3 regions of the Peribacillus sp. NPDC096447 genome follow, and region 3 is predicted to be linked to each of the others. Evidence: riboswitches for the same ligand, from Rfam matches in the RefSeq annotation. Region 3 holds a riboswitch; each other region holds the start of a gene.
The links. Region 3 has a riboswitch for cyclic di-AMP ahead of ACIQZD_RS24510 (APC family permease). Riboswitches for the same ligand answer to the same signal wherever they lie in the genome.

Region 1 (4,967 bases), on a different contig from region 3:
TTATCGCATCGTTCCGCTTCATCCATCACATGCGTCGTGATGATGATCGTCTTATGATCTTCATTTCTTAACCGCTCAAGTTCCTGCCAAATCGATTGTTTCAGCAAAGGGTCTATTCCTACTGTCGGTTCATCCAAAATGAGAATCTCCGGATTTTGGATGAGTGCAACCGCCAGTGACAGACGGCGTTTCATTCCCCCGGAATAATGCGCAACCCGAACCTTCAAATCATTCGTCAGCTGTACGATTTCTGCTGCATATTGAATGCGTTCCCTTCGTTCCTTTTTCGAAAAACGGTATAGCTTCGCAAAAAATTCGAGGTTTTCAGCTCCCGTCAGTTCTGTATATAAAGCATCGGACTGTGCCATATAGCCGACATCCATTAACAGTGCTTCATTTGGCACTTCATGATCCAGAACCGTGACTTTACCCGCATCAGGCTTAATCAATCCGACAATCATTTTAATCAAGGTCGTCTTTCCGCATCCGGATGGACCTAATAAGCCAAAAATTCCGTTTTTTTCAATATTCAAGCTCAATGGCTGAATGACCTTTTTCTGATGAAAACCCTTAGCAATTCCTTCAATGGAAATCGCATTTTTCATTGCACACACACATCCTCCCTCTTTAATTAACACGGTGTTGAGTGTATCATCATTCTAAGGTAGCATTCGTTCTAATACAATCAACACATTTGGAAAAATGTTTAGTGAAGGAGACATTCCATGGCATCGATTCATGAGGATATGGTACAAAAGACGAAAAAGCAGATACAACATCATTTTATTGCACTCGTTGAAGCAGAGGGGTTCTCACATGTATCAGTGAAGAAAATTGCAGAGCGTGCAAACATTAATCGGGGCACATTCTATTTGCATTACACAGATAAATATGAATTGATGGATCACTTACAGCAGGAATTGTTAAATGAACTTCAAACCCGCATTACTGCCATTTTGCCAAAAGAGGCTTTTTTGGCTCTTCATCAACAACAGCTTTACCCGCCTTTCATAGCGATTTTTCAATTCATCAGTGAACATGCTCACGCATTAAGGGCCATTCTTGGTGATCAGGGCGATCCTTCTTTTGCAAAAAAAATAAAGCGGGTATTCGGTGAAATACTGTTGGAGCGTTTGATCAGCCTGCATCCAGCAGCTAAAGATGAAGCATTCCGCATGTATATGCACGCCTTCCTGACATCGGCGATTTTAGGGGTGATACAGGAGTGGTTGGAGAACTGTGAAGAACAAACGGTGGAAGAAATGGCGAAAATCCATTTTCAAATCTTGAACTTCATTAGCCAATTGCGCACATTCATCCAATGAACGATTAATTAAAGGCATGTTCCATCAACATGCCTTTAAATCGGATTACATCTTTTCCTTCGCTTCTACCTCTACATCACCAACGGAATTATACCTCCTCTTGGAGGTCTTCATACTAAGCATCGACAATAAAATTGAAAAAGCGAACATGATCATGGAACCTGAAATCACCACGAACCGAATCGAAATGAAATGGGCTGAAACACCAACAATTGCGGTAGTAATGATGATCAATAAAGCTTCTAACAAGCCAAAAACACTTCCGACCCTGCCCATGATTTCAACCGGAATATTATTTTGATAAAAGGTTTGAAAGCCGGTGTTGGCAAAAGCCAATGAAAAGGCAATGATGAAAAACCCGATGGCTGCCAGTGAAAAGGAATTCGAAAAGGCAAAGATCAAATAACCTATCGAGACAAATAAAGATCCAAGACCAATCATGTGCGAGATTTTCACTTTACTGATGAATACGGCATTGACAATGGCACCAGCAATGATGCCTGCCCCGGCGATGCTTACAAGGTATCCGTAATCGCTGTCCGACAAAAGGAGCACGGCCTTGGCAAACGCCGCTTCTTGGGAATCGATGGCCGTTTCCATCACCACCATGCAACTGAATAAGAAATAAATGAGCATGATATAGGAAGATTTCCGGCTGAAGTCCAGGACGATGACCCAATCCTTTTTCATGATGGTCCATGACAGGTAATGACTGGATTGTTCAAAGGGATGATCCTTTTCAAGATTAGGCATGAATAGAGTGATGATACCGGATAACTATAAGGCTGCCGCGTTAATATAAATCGCTAAAACGGGCGTACCGATCAAGAAAAGGATACCCGCTAGCGCTGGTCCAATCAAAAAAGCTCCAGAATCAATTAAGCTTCGTAATGAGTTAAATCGTTTCCTCTGTTCAACAGGTATTAATTTTGTTATATAAGACCTTGATGTTGTTACGAACATGGCCCCTGCCATATTGATCACGAAGACAAGGGAATAGATGACCCAAATAGAAGAAGTCAATGGCAGCAAGGCTATGAATACCATTCGAAAAAGGTCAAGTGCCACCATTAGATTCCGCTTATTTATCCGATCGATCACGCTGCCTGCCCACACATTCGTAAATATGGCAGCCATCGGTTTAACGATATAAAGTCCAGCTACCGCCAAGGCTGAATCAGTCATATCCAGAACGATTAAATTAAGTGCAATGAAATAAACCCAAGAACCGATGTTGGAGATACCAATTCCGCACAATAGAATGGAAGGATATTTCCAGGATACTAATGTATTTCTGAATGTCATCGCTTCTCCCTCTTGACCGAACAATAAAAAAAACCGTCCCCAAGCAATGCGTCTCGGGACGAGGTCAATTCGCGGTGCCACCTCTATGCGTCACCATACATCCCCAACTATCCTCGGCTGCTTTCGAGGCTCTTTTGGAAAGTGGTCATTTCATTTACTTTTCTCCTCTTTACCTCTACATTCTTCATTACTAAATTTTAACATTAATGTTTTTATAATGTAAATGACGCAAAAAAACTCATTCAAAATAAATGAGTTTAAAAGGAAAAACAAGATATGGATTTTTCGCTCAGCGTTCCCGGATAGGACACAGGGATTTCATAATTGAATACCGCTAATGATGTTGGGATTTAGTTGATTTACCTTAGAGAAAATAATTTTAAAAACGGATTCTTTTTCTTATCCGTTATCCTTAACTCATCCATGATGATTTGATCCTCATGATCGGCTATCCATTTCCTTAGTGCATCTTTATCCTGGCATTGTGTTAAATATGTCTGGCCACCTTTACCTGTAGCATTAATAACATATCTATTGAACGTCTTCTCCATAATTGCCCGCCTTTTTAATAAAATGTATTGAATTTTTAAATACGAATGCAATGCTTTTTTTCTTTATGATTTACAAAAGAAACATAATATATATATTACAAATTTTGCTTGGCAAATAGCGTGTTCTGCTTGAAAGTATTGAATAAAGTACATCGATGCTGGTTATCATAATCGGATTAATCGAACCTATCATAATGTGCTAACTAATATTTGTCAATACGTTTTTTAAATGTAAATAAAACGTAAATTTTCAGTTTTGTTAAAGAAATATTTTTTTACCATTTAGGGGTTTACAACTACTAAATGATGGGAGTAGAATACGTTTATCAATTTAATGCATTTCGGCCTAAACTCAATGGAATTGAGTACGGAGGACCCAATCAATTGGGGTTAATTCTGCCTTGCAGAAGGGATGAGATCAGCTCTTTCGCCATCCTACCCGTCAGCTAACTTCGTCGGCTAAAGCGAAGGAGGTCATAAGACCGCCTATTTCGGGAGTTTTTTTTCACGCTTTTTGTGGCAAAATAACTGTTCGATGTTTTCGCTGGTCTTTTTATTATGCCTTTAAAAAGATTCTGAAAGCAGATTGATGATTAAAATATCATACAGTTTCACTCAATTTTTTTATAGGTAGGGATGATCAATTTGATAAAAGCAAAAAATTTGTTGGATCCGCCAAAAATACTTGTACTCGGCTTTGCCATCCTGATACTTATCGGGTCCTATTTATTGACCCTGCCGATTTCCACAGAAAATGGCAATGGCCTTTCTTTTCTGGATGCTTTATTCACCTCGACTTCCGCTACATGTGTAACAGGACTGGTCGTAGTGGATACGGGAACGACCTTCACCACTTTTGGTGAGTTGGTCATCTTAACACTGATTCAGATAGGCGGCTTAGGATTCATGTCATTTGCGACGTTTTTCTTTTTCCTATTAGGTAAAAGGATTTCTTTAAAAGGCAGGTTACTCTTGCAGGAGTCCTTAAATAATCTATCCATGGCAGGTGTAGTCAGGTTAGTGAAGCGGCTTTTAATTTTCACGGCCATCATTGAGGGCATAGGTGCCCTTATCTTATCGATTCGCTTTTCTTTTGACATGCCAATCGGCAAAGCAATCTATTACGGGGTTTTTCATTCCATATCGAATTTCAATAATGCCGGCTTTGATTTAATGGGGGAATTCAGGAGCTTGACCCCTTATGTATCGGATCCCTTCGTAACCCTTACGGTCGTCTTCCTCATCACGTTTGGCGGAATAGGTTTCATCGTGATGAATGAAATATACGAATACCGTGATACCCATCGTTTATCCATGCATACGAAGGTTGTTCTGACGACTAGCTTAACCCTTACGATTGTCGGAGCAATTTTAATCTTTTTATTCGAGTTCGGTAACCAAAAGACATTACAGCCTTTATCTTTCATGGGTAAAACGTTATCGTCTTTATTTCAGTCAGTTACACCACGGACAGCCGGCTCCAATACGCTGAATATCCCTGATTTGACTCAGCCTACCTTACTGCTCATCATTTTTCTGATGTTCGTCGGGGCTTCACCCGGATCGACTGGCGGCGGGATTAAAACGACTACATTGGCAACGCTTGTCGGAACGGTTTGGTCACAGATTAAAGGAAAGGGTGATGTGGTATTATTCCGGCACCGCATTGTAAGTGAAACGATCTTTAAGGCATTGTCCGTTACATTCATTGGCGTATTCATGGTTTCCATCATCTCCATTCTGCTGACCATCACTGAAAGCGGAACTGATTTCTTAATGATTTTGT
Region 2 (4,967 bases), on a different contig from region 3:
AGCTTTGTGGATTGATGAGGGGATTAGTCGAAGAAAACGTTGTTTCTGGTCAAAGTAAAATTCTGCTGGTTGATGATGGAAGCAAAGATCAAACTTGGAAGATCATTTATAAGGAAACGATCAATAATGAATTTGTTCGCGGGCTAAAGCTTTCCCGGAATGCAGGACATCAAAATGCACTCCTGGCAGGATTGTTTACAGCCAAGGAAGCCTCGGATTGTGTGATTTCCATTGATGCAGATTTACAGGATGATATTCAAGTCATCCCTGAATTCATTCGGAAATTCAATGAAGGATGTGAAATCGTATATGGTGTCCGCCAGAAAAGGGACCTTGATTCATTTTTTAAACGAACATCTGCAACCGGTTTTTATAAATTGATGAACAAGATGGGGGTTAACCTTGTCTATAATCATGCCGATTTCAGGCTAATGAGCAAAAGGGCAATCGCGGAGTTGGAACGATTTGATGAAACGAATCTTTTTTTACGGGGGATTGTCCCACTCATTGGGTTTAAGACGGACTCTGTTTATTATGACCGAAAAGAAAGATTGGCTGGAGAAACGAAATATCCATTTAAGAAGATGGTTGCTTTTGCGCTTGATGGCATTACTTCCTTTTCAGTTACACCGATCCGGCTTGTATTATGGCTAGGATGTCTTTCCTTTTTCATTAGCTTACTCTTTGGGTCTTACTTTTTATGGTTAAAGTTTTACGGGCAGACCGAATCTGGTTGGACCTCATTAATCACCTCCATATGGTTGATCGGCGGACTGCAGTTGATTGCTGTCGGCTTGATTGGGGAATATATCGGTAAAATCTATAATGAATCCAAACGCCGGCCTAAATATATTGTTGATCTAGATCTATTTAATCCGCTCGATTTAAAAAAACGGGAGCAACTAGACGATGAACGGAACAGTATTGAAAAACTATCTAAAACACACTAACTCCTTTATCCGTTTTTTATTGGTTGGAATAGTCAATACAGCGGTTGGACTTTCCATCATGCTTTTTCTTATGAATGTTCTTGAATTATCTTACTGGGTCTCCACCTTTTTCGGCAATGGTACGGGAGCTGTAACGAGTTTTCTTTTGAACAGGACTTTTACCTTTAAAAGCGATATAGAATGGCGGCGAGGAGTTGCCCGTTTCTTTTGCGTCATCCTGATTTGTTATTCCGCCGCTTATTCTATAGGCCAAGCTATTGCAGAATCACTGGAAGGATCCGTTCATTTATCCCTACAACAAAATTTGGCTGTTCTCATAGGAACAATCTTTTATACAGTGCTTAACTATCTTGGCCAGAAATACTTTGTCTTTAAAAAAAGCAATTTGAGACCCATTCAAGAAGGAAGGAATTAATTAGGGTGAATCAGTGGAATAGTGCCCCTATTGGACGGGAATTAAAGCGGAATTTGATATTTAATGCAAGTTTACCCTTTTAATGACGATCCGAGCTGGGGCAGATCTGGTTAATTTCTTTCATCGCCATCTCCATGATGCTGGTTATCTTTTCCTTTTCGAACCACCTTTTGTTCATTGACTCCTGGATTATTTTACCTTTATTTACCTCCTTTCCTACCTTCGAATCATGTCATTGCATGACTTATGTAATATACGTCAAGAATAAAACCTCGCTTACAAAGAATAATTCTATTTTTGTGTAAAATTTTCATTTACTTTTCCATTTCACGGGAGTATGATAATCAACAGTTTCATATTTCTAAATCGCTTAAACCTTATGGTGCGGGGGACCCGTTATTGGGATTGTTTACAATCCAAGGGGTGAATCCTTTTTAAAAGGTAGGGCTACTCTTAGGTCCGAATCCGACAGCTAACCTCGTAAGCGTTATATGAGAAGGAAAGTGGAGCTTGTTAGACAAAAAAAATTGATGTCTACAGGTCTATTTAACTATGACTTGTAGGCATTTTTATGTTTCGTCTTGTTTTTCGCTACAGCTGGGTAACATAAACTTATAAATTAACTTTGGTGGTGAATTCTTGATGTTATCTTCTATAAAGAGGTTCTTGATTGGGAGGCCTTTAAAGTCAAATGCACTTGGTGAACAAAAGCTTAACAAAACAAAGGCTTTGGCGATATTATCTTCTGATGCTTTGTCTTCGGTTGCATATGGGCCGGAGCAAATATTGATCGTCCTGATCACGGTCGGTGCTGCAGCATTCTGGTATTCAATCCCTATCGCGATCGGAGTATTGATCTTGTTAACTGCTTTGATTTTGTCCTATAGACAAATCATTTTCGCTTATCCGCATGGCGGGGGGGCCTATGTGGTTTCAAAAAACAATTTAGGTGTCAATCCAGGGTTGATAGCCGGAGCATCCTTATTGGTTGATTATATATTAACGGTCGCTGTAAGTGTTTCTGCTGGTACGGATGCCATCACGTCCGCTTTTCCCGGCCTGCATGATTATAATGTCGTCATAGCCATCATTTTCGTCATTCTACTTACAATCTTGAACCTAAGGGGGGTTACGGAGTCGGCATCTGTTTTGGCCTATCCGGTGTACCTATTCGTTTTAGCATTGTTCATCTTGATCGGTGTTGGAATTTACAAGATTTTGACGGGAGGAGTCTCACCGGAATTGCATGCGTCAATCGGGACACCGGTAGCGGGCATCAGTTTATTTATACTGCTAAGGGCATTTGCATCAGGAAGCTCCGCATTGACAGGGGTCGAAGCGATTTCCAATGCAATCCCGAACTTTAAAGATCCAGCCCCGAATAATGCTGCGAAAACTTTAATAGCTATGGGTTCCTTGCTAGCTGTATTATTTTCGGGAATCGTATTCTTAGCCTATTATTTAAGCATTGTTCCTAGCGCAGAGGTAACGGTCGTCTCCCAGATTGCTGAGGAGATCTTTGGACGGAATTTCATGTATTTCTTCATTCAAGGTACGACTGCCTTGATCTTGATACTTGCGGCAAATACTGGCTATTCGGCTTTCCCTCTGCTTGCGGTAAATCTGGCGAAGGATAAATTCATACCAAGGGCGTTTACGATCAGAGGGGACCGATTAGGGTATTCCAATGGAATTATCATACTGGGACTTGCATCCATCATTTTAATAGTGGCATTTGAAGGACATACAGAAAATCTCATTCCGCTTTATGCGGTAGGCGTATTCATTCCATTTACGTTGTCCCAGACTGGCATGATTGTTAAATGGGTTCGAGAAAAGCCAAAAGGCTGGATGATGAAATTAACCATTAATTCAATTGGTGCCATAATTAGCTTGATCGTCACGATGATATTCTTTTTAACCAAATTTAATCAGGTTTGGCCTGTTTTGATTTTTTTACCTATCATCATTTTAATTTTTCACCGAATTAATAAGCATTATAAAGCAGTCGGTGACCAACTAAGGATAACAACATGTGAGCCGATCTCACCAATTGAAGGAAATATCATTATTGTCCCTGTGGCAGGTATAACTCATGTGGTTGAGAACTCTTTAAATTACGCAAAATCTCTTTCAGCACATCAGGTCATTGCCGTTTATGTCGCTTTTGACAGAGAAGATGAAAAGAAATTCGGAGAAAAGTGGAAAAAGTGGCAGCCGGATGTCAGACTCGTTACGCTGAATTCATATTACAGAAGCATCATTCAGCCATTGACTAAATTTGTGGATACAGTTGAACATAAGGCAAGTGAATCCAATTATAAAGTTACGGTGATCATCCCACAATTCATTCCGAAGAAGGGCTGGCACAATATACTTCATAACCAATCAAGTTTACTGATCCGCGCCTACTTACTTTATAAAAGGAATGTGGTTATTACGACAGTGCCATATCATTTGAAGAAATAAGTTCCATATCTATAACTGGAAGCAAACCTACATAGGTTTGCTTTTTTTATAATCTTATAAAAAAGACAGCAGTACAGGTTTCTTTTCTCCAACTATCGCTCCCGATATTTATCAGCATCGGAAAGCCCTCTTTGTGTTGAACACTATTTTTGCAAAAACACTTCATAAAATTACCAAGGGTCAATCCAAATAAAGCGAACATATTAAAAAGAAGACAAAATGAAATTTAGTGCTTAGTTTTGAACTTACATATATGGGGGTTGAAAATGGATATATTATTAGCTCTCTTGCCAGCAATATTCTGGGGAAGCATCGTTTTATTTAATGTGAAACTCGGGGGTGGGCCCTATAGTCAAACACTGGGTACAACGATTGGCGCCTTGATTTTTTCAATAGGTGTTTATATTTTTGCCGATATTAAGTTGTCATTTCTGGTGTTTGGAGTCGGGGTTGTTTCTGGATTGTTTTGGGCCGTTGGACAAGCTAATCAGCTTAAGAGCATTGATTTAATGGGAGTATCCAAAACGATGCCGATATCTACTGGAATGCAGCTCATTTCAACGACTTTATTCGGGGTCATCGTTTTTAACGAATGGTCTACAATGAAAGCGATCATTTTAGGCGTCTTGGCATTAGTCTTCATTATTATAGGAATCGTCTTGACCTCACTGGAGGATAAAGAATCAAAAGAGGGAAAATCGGGAAACTTGAAGAAAGGAATTGTTATTCTCCTCATCTCGACATTCGGTTATTTGGTTTATGTGGTCGTGGCCCGTCTTTTTGATGTTGATGGATGGTCAGCATTGTTCCCTCAAGCGATAGGGATGGTGATAGGCGGTCTATTATTGACTTTTAAACATAAACCGTTTAACAAATATACGATTCGCAATATCATTCCGGGATTGATATGGGCTGCAGGGAATATGTTTTTATTCATATCCCAGCCCCGTGTGGGAGTGGCCACTAGTTTTTCCCTTTCGCAAATGGGCATTGTCATCTCAACTCTTGGCGGGATCATCATTTTACGTGAAAAGAAAACGAAGCGCCAACTAATTGGAATCATAATCGGAATTATCTTGATCATCATTGCTGGGATTATGCTCGGAATGGCAAAAAGTTAATTGGAGGGTGAT
Region 3 (4,967 bases):
TATACACGGCAACAAATCGAGCCAATAGTACGATTAGAATACTCCCAATAATCAACCATCCTTTATCTAAAAAATTAATGCTACTGATTTCTAACCCTACCAATAAGAAAATGAGTGCATTTGAGAGGAAGGCAACAATTTCCCAAAAGGAATCCATTTTCTCATGTGTCAGGTCAGACATCCCGATATTTTTTCCGTAGGTCCCGAGGATTAAACCAGCTGTCACTACTGCAATTACACCTGAAACATGAAAATGTTCCCCAATATCAAAAGCACCGTAAAAGAGAACCATGGAAAGTCCGATTTCCACCAAATAATTGTCGATTTTAGACGTAATTTGGGAAGCAATAAATCCGCAAACTCCACCGATAAGAATACCTCCACTGACTACTTTTACGAACTCAATAGAAGCCTCCAAAGTGCCTGTTATACTTAAAACAGTCGTTACAAGTGAAATTTTAAATAATACAACGGCTACTCCATCATTCGCTAAACTTTCTCCTTCGACAATAGTGGATAACCGTTTATTCAAGCCCATAGCCTTGAAAATACTAATGACTGAAACAGGATCGGTGGCAGCCATCAGTGCTCCGAAGATTAGCGCTTGTTGTAGAGAAAGGTTCAGTAGAAAGTACATTAGAAAAGAAACGATTAAAAACGTCAAAAATGTTCCAACAAATGATAATAATAGGATAGGTTTCTTACTCCGATTTAGTTCATCAATTGGAAGTTTAAGCGCTGCATCTCCTAATAGGGCTGATAAAAAGATTAAAATGACTGTAGTTTGGAATACAGTGTCAGTTGCAGCATAACTCTTGACCTCAGACAAGCCGGGAATAGGTAGAATCCCTATTATTAATCCAACAATAACAAGAAATGTAGGATATGGTTGATTCATTTTTTCTGCTATAAAAACAATCCCTACCGCGATAGCCAATAAAATGATCCAGTATGTAATCAGATCCTTATTCTCCCTTCAAATGATGCATGTTAACCGTTTAACGGCTGTATATATACCCTTTATTACTATCATTTACATAACTAAGGATTAGTATAATAAAAATCTGCCTCTTGTAGCATGTTTTATACCAATTAAGTTACATAATTATTAATAAGGGATAAAAAGTAAAGTGTTCAATATATGAGAGTGCCCAAGATATACCGCAGGAATGCAGGATGGTGGAAAAATCCATAATATTATCAAGATTAAAATACTTAAATACTTTGCTCTTATAATTGGATTTATTTTATTGGGTACATTTGATTGTTTTATGATTTAGACTGATTTTTATCTCAAATACTTATTAACGTGGTACTTACTTCATTCGCACAATTTGTTTAGCTCTAATAAGTCATAAACAACTGCTTTACTTCAATAAGGGAGTTGCTTTTAGCAGCTCTTTTTCTTATGGAACTATCGGGGCAGGTTAGTTGTAGAAGAAATAGGAATAGAGAAGCCCCTTTTCAAAATTTTATGAAGACGGCCCTTACGCGATAGTCCTTAAAAATATCTTTCTAAAGCATGAATAATATCTTCATTTCTAACCTATCCGTTTTCCTGAGTATTAATTTTTTTTGCATAAAATCCATTTACAATTGCTGATCACAGGAGTATTATAATCAAAGTTTCAATTTCTAAATCGCTGAAACCATTAGGTATGGGGGAACCATTTTTGTGGGTTATTACTAAACCCAAGGGGTGAATCCTTTAAAGGTAGGGCTACTCAAGGTCCGAATCCGACAGCTAACCTCGTAAGCGTTAAATGAGAAGGAAGGTGGAGCTTGTGACACACGAAAAGTGATGTGCCTACAGGTCTATTCTGTAGGCACTTTTTTGTATTCATGTAAAATTTTATTGCTCTTTTGTGTCAATACTGTATGTACGGGTAAAAATTAACTCATAAAATCTATTAGGGTGGTTTGGAATAATGATTTCACTTATAAAAAGGATGTTAATTGGGCGACCTCTGAAATCCAATGAATTAGGAGAACAGAGATTAAACAAAAAGAAAGCATTAGCAATCCTTTCTTCTGATGCTCTATCATCAGTGGCATATGGACCCGAACAAATTTTGATAGTATTGATTACGGTAGGTGCAGCAGCATTTTGGTATTCAATTCCTATCGCAGTTGGTGTATTAATTCTTTTAACAGCTCTCATATTGTCTTATAGGCAAATCATCTTTGCTTATCCTCATGGCGGTGGAGCGTATGTGGTTTCAAAGAGCAATTTAGGTGTAAATCCAGGTTTAATAGCTGGAGGATCCCTATTGGTAGACTACATACTAACTGTTGCTGTAAGTGTGTCTGCAGGGACCGATGCTTTAACATCTGCCTTTCCTACTTTACATAACTATAATGTGGAAATTGCCATTGTATTTGTAATTCTTATTACAATTTTGAATTTAAGAGGTGTAACGGAGTCTGCTTCAATATTAGCCTACCCCGTTTACTTATTTGTTTTAGCGTTGTTTATATTAATTGGTGTGGGTATTTATAATATTCTAACTGGAGGAGTTTCGCCTGAATTGCACACCCCAATAGGTACACCTGTGGCGGGAATCAGTTTGTTTATTCTTTTAAGGGCGTTTGCTTCAGGAAGTTCCGCCTTAACAGGGGTTGAAGCCATATCGAATGCCATTCCTAACTTTAAAGACCCAGCTCCTAATAATGCTGCTAAAACATTAATGGCGATGGGAGCCTTGCTGGCCATACTATTTTCTGGAATTGTATTTTTAGCCTATTATTATGGTATTACTCCTAGTGGAGAGGTAACCGTTGTTTCCCAAATTGCCGAAGAAACTTTCGGGCGGAATTTCATGTACTTCTTTATACAAGGAACTACAGCATTGATTTTAATCCTAGCTGCGAACACTGGTTATTCTGCTTTTCCATTATTGGCAGTAAATCTTGCAAAGGATAAGTTTATTCCAAGGGCGTTTCTTATGAGAGGAGATCGATTAGGATATTCTAATGGGATTATCATACTTGGAATTACTTCAATCATCTTAATCCTTGCTTTTCAGGCAGAAACGGAGCATCTTATCCCACTTTACGCAGTTGGTGTATTTGTTCCATTTACTTTGTCTCAGTCGGGAATGATGGTTAAATGGTTACGAGAGAAGCCGCAAGGGTGGGTTCCAAAATTCATTATTAATACTACGGGTGCCGTTATTAGCTTAACCGTCACATTAATGTTCTTTTTAACAAAGTTCTCACAGGTTTGGTCAATCTTAATTTTTCTACCTATCATTGTCTTTGTTTTTCATAAAATTAGAAAGCATTATGAAGCTGTTGGAGACCAACTTAGGCTTACAACTTGTGAACCATCTGCGACCATTGACGGTAATGTTATGATAGTGCCTGTTGCTGGCATGACTCATGTTGTAGAAAATACCTTAAATTATGCTAAATCGCTTTCTCCTCAACAAATTATTGCAGTGTATGTTGCATTTGAAAGAGAAGACGAGAAGAAATTTGAAGAAAAATGGAAGAAATGGCAACCTGAAGTAAGACTGGTGACACTGCACTCTCATTATAGAAGTATCATCAACCCACTTACCAAATTTGTTGATACTGTAGAGAATAAAGCAAGGGAAGGGAATTATCAGGTAACAGTTGTTATTCCACAATTTATTCCCAAAAAAGGCTGGCACAATATTCTTCACAATCAATCAAGTTTTCTTATTCGAGCCTTCTTACTGTTTCGAAGAGACGTGGTAGTAACAACTGTACCTTATCATTTGAAAAAATAAGGACTTGAATTAATTGTACTTCTTAATGCTATAGGTAATTATCAGAGCAGTTATGAAGCTCTTCTTATAGAACTAACGGGTGCGTTAGTTCGTAAAAAGATAAAAGGAGAGTACATATTATACATGGTTAATATGTACTCTCCTTTAATATTAAGGTTTTTATAATTTTGGTCTTGATAATTGAAGTTCAGTTATAAAATCTCCATCTTCGAAGGGTTGCTCTGTTTTGTGTAATAGCTTTGGAGAGGTAAACAAAGTTACCATCTCAAAAAAACTGTCTCACTAAAAATCAATATTCTCTTAGGTAGATAATGTAAAACAAAGGGGAAGTGTTACCAATGGTGGTACCCCATAATAGTGATATAGCTTATTTCTTTTAACTACTTACAATTGTGTTTTCTTCTTTGCATGCTTTAATGACTTCTAACCAATAATTAGGTTTTTGGCCTTTAAACTTCTCTTTCAAATTGAATGTAGCTAATCTTTCTAATTTGTTTTTTGCTGCCTTAGACATGACTGAATTAAGATTAGAAGCTTCTAACATTTGGATAGAGCCATCTAGTTCAATTGATCTTCTTAATGCATGGATAGACGTTCCAGTAACTAATCGATTCATGGTTTCTTTAAAGCTCTTGCTATCCATAGTTTCACTTATCGAATCTAAAACCAATTCTTCTATATTAAATTCATGGGCGGCCTCTAACAACTCAAGATAAAGGGCGGCTACTCCCTTCATATAAATACTGCGCACTAGTTTTATAGCGGAAGCGTCGCCAGGATTCTCACTCACCTTAGTTATATCCATGCCATATGGACTCATTAAGGCGATAAGCCGATCCACTCCGTTGCCACTTGCTGAAATAGGAACTTTATGTTTATAAACTGGTAGAGGTCCTAACATTGCTGCGTCGACAAAAAATGCATTCTTTTCTTGTATGTTTTTGTTTATTTTTTGTTTTACAATAGGAGTCGAAGCCGATACATCAACGTAAATGCAATCTTTCTTCAGATGAAGTTTTAACACTTCGCTAACCTCATAAGCTTTATCTGCTGGTACTGCTACCATGACTACATCAACTTCATTTAATACGTCCTCGGGATTGGAACGAAGCTCCACTTGCGCTTGTATAGCCCGTTCTTTTATTTGCGGACCGAAAGTAGGATGGTCTAACATGACATCATGAGCGAAAATCTTTTCTAAACCTTCTTGTT

Region 1: another riboswitch for cyclic di-AMP. It lies ahead of ACIQZD_RS21225 (TrkH family potassium uptake protein); the one in region 3 lies ahead of ACIQZD_RS24510 (APC family permease).
Region 2: another riboswitch for cyclic di-AMP. It lies ahead of ACIQZD_RS06120 (APC family permease); the one in region 3 lies ahead of ACIQZD_RS24510 (APC family permease).

What each region holds. Positions count from the first base shown of each region.
Region 1 covers NZ_JBIWEV010000006.1:317,873-322,839, reverse strand. The annotation lists gene ACIQZD_RS21245 (ABC transporter ATP-binding protein) at 1-605, opposite strand, end outside; gene ACIQZD_RS21240 (TetR/AcrR family transcriptional regulator) at 726-1,325, shown strand; partial or broken gene ACIQZD_RS21235 (MFS transporter) at 1,371-2,630, opposite strand; gene ACIQZD_RS21230 (hypothetical protein) at 2,990-3,181, opposite strand; cyclic di-AMP (ydaO/yuaA leader) riboswitch at 3,515-3,657, shown strand; gene ACIQZD_RS21225 (TrkH family potassium uptake protein) at 3,827-4,967, shown strand, end outside.
Region 2 covers NZ_JBIWEV010000001.1:1,221,299-1,226,265, reverse strand. The annotation lists gene ACIQZD_RS06130 (glycosyltransferase family 2 protein) at 1-950, shown strand, start outside; gene ACIQZD_RS06125 (GtrA family protein) at 910-1,365, shown strand; cyclic di-AMP (ydaO/yuaA leader) riboswitch at 1,723-1,868, shown strand; gene ACIQZD_RS06120 (APC family permease) at 2,008-3,834, shown strand; gene ACIQZD_RS06115 (RhaT/GlcU family sugar-proton symporter) at 4,101-4,955, shown strand.
Region 3 covers NZ_JBIWEV010000012.1:51,783-56,749, forward strand. The annotation lists gene ACIQZD_RS24505 (cation:proton antiporter) at 1-937, opposite strand, end outside; cyclic di-AMP (ydaO/yuaA leader) riboswitch at 1,632-1,775, shown strand; gene ACIQZD_RS24510 (APC family permease) at 1,929-3,755, shown strand; gene ACIQZD_RS24515 (prephenate dehydrogenase/arogenate dehydrogenase family protein) at 4,132-4,967, opposite strand, start outside.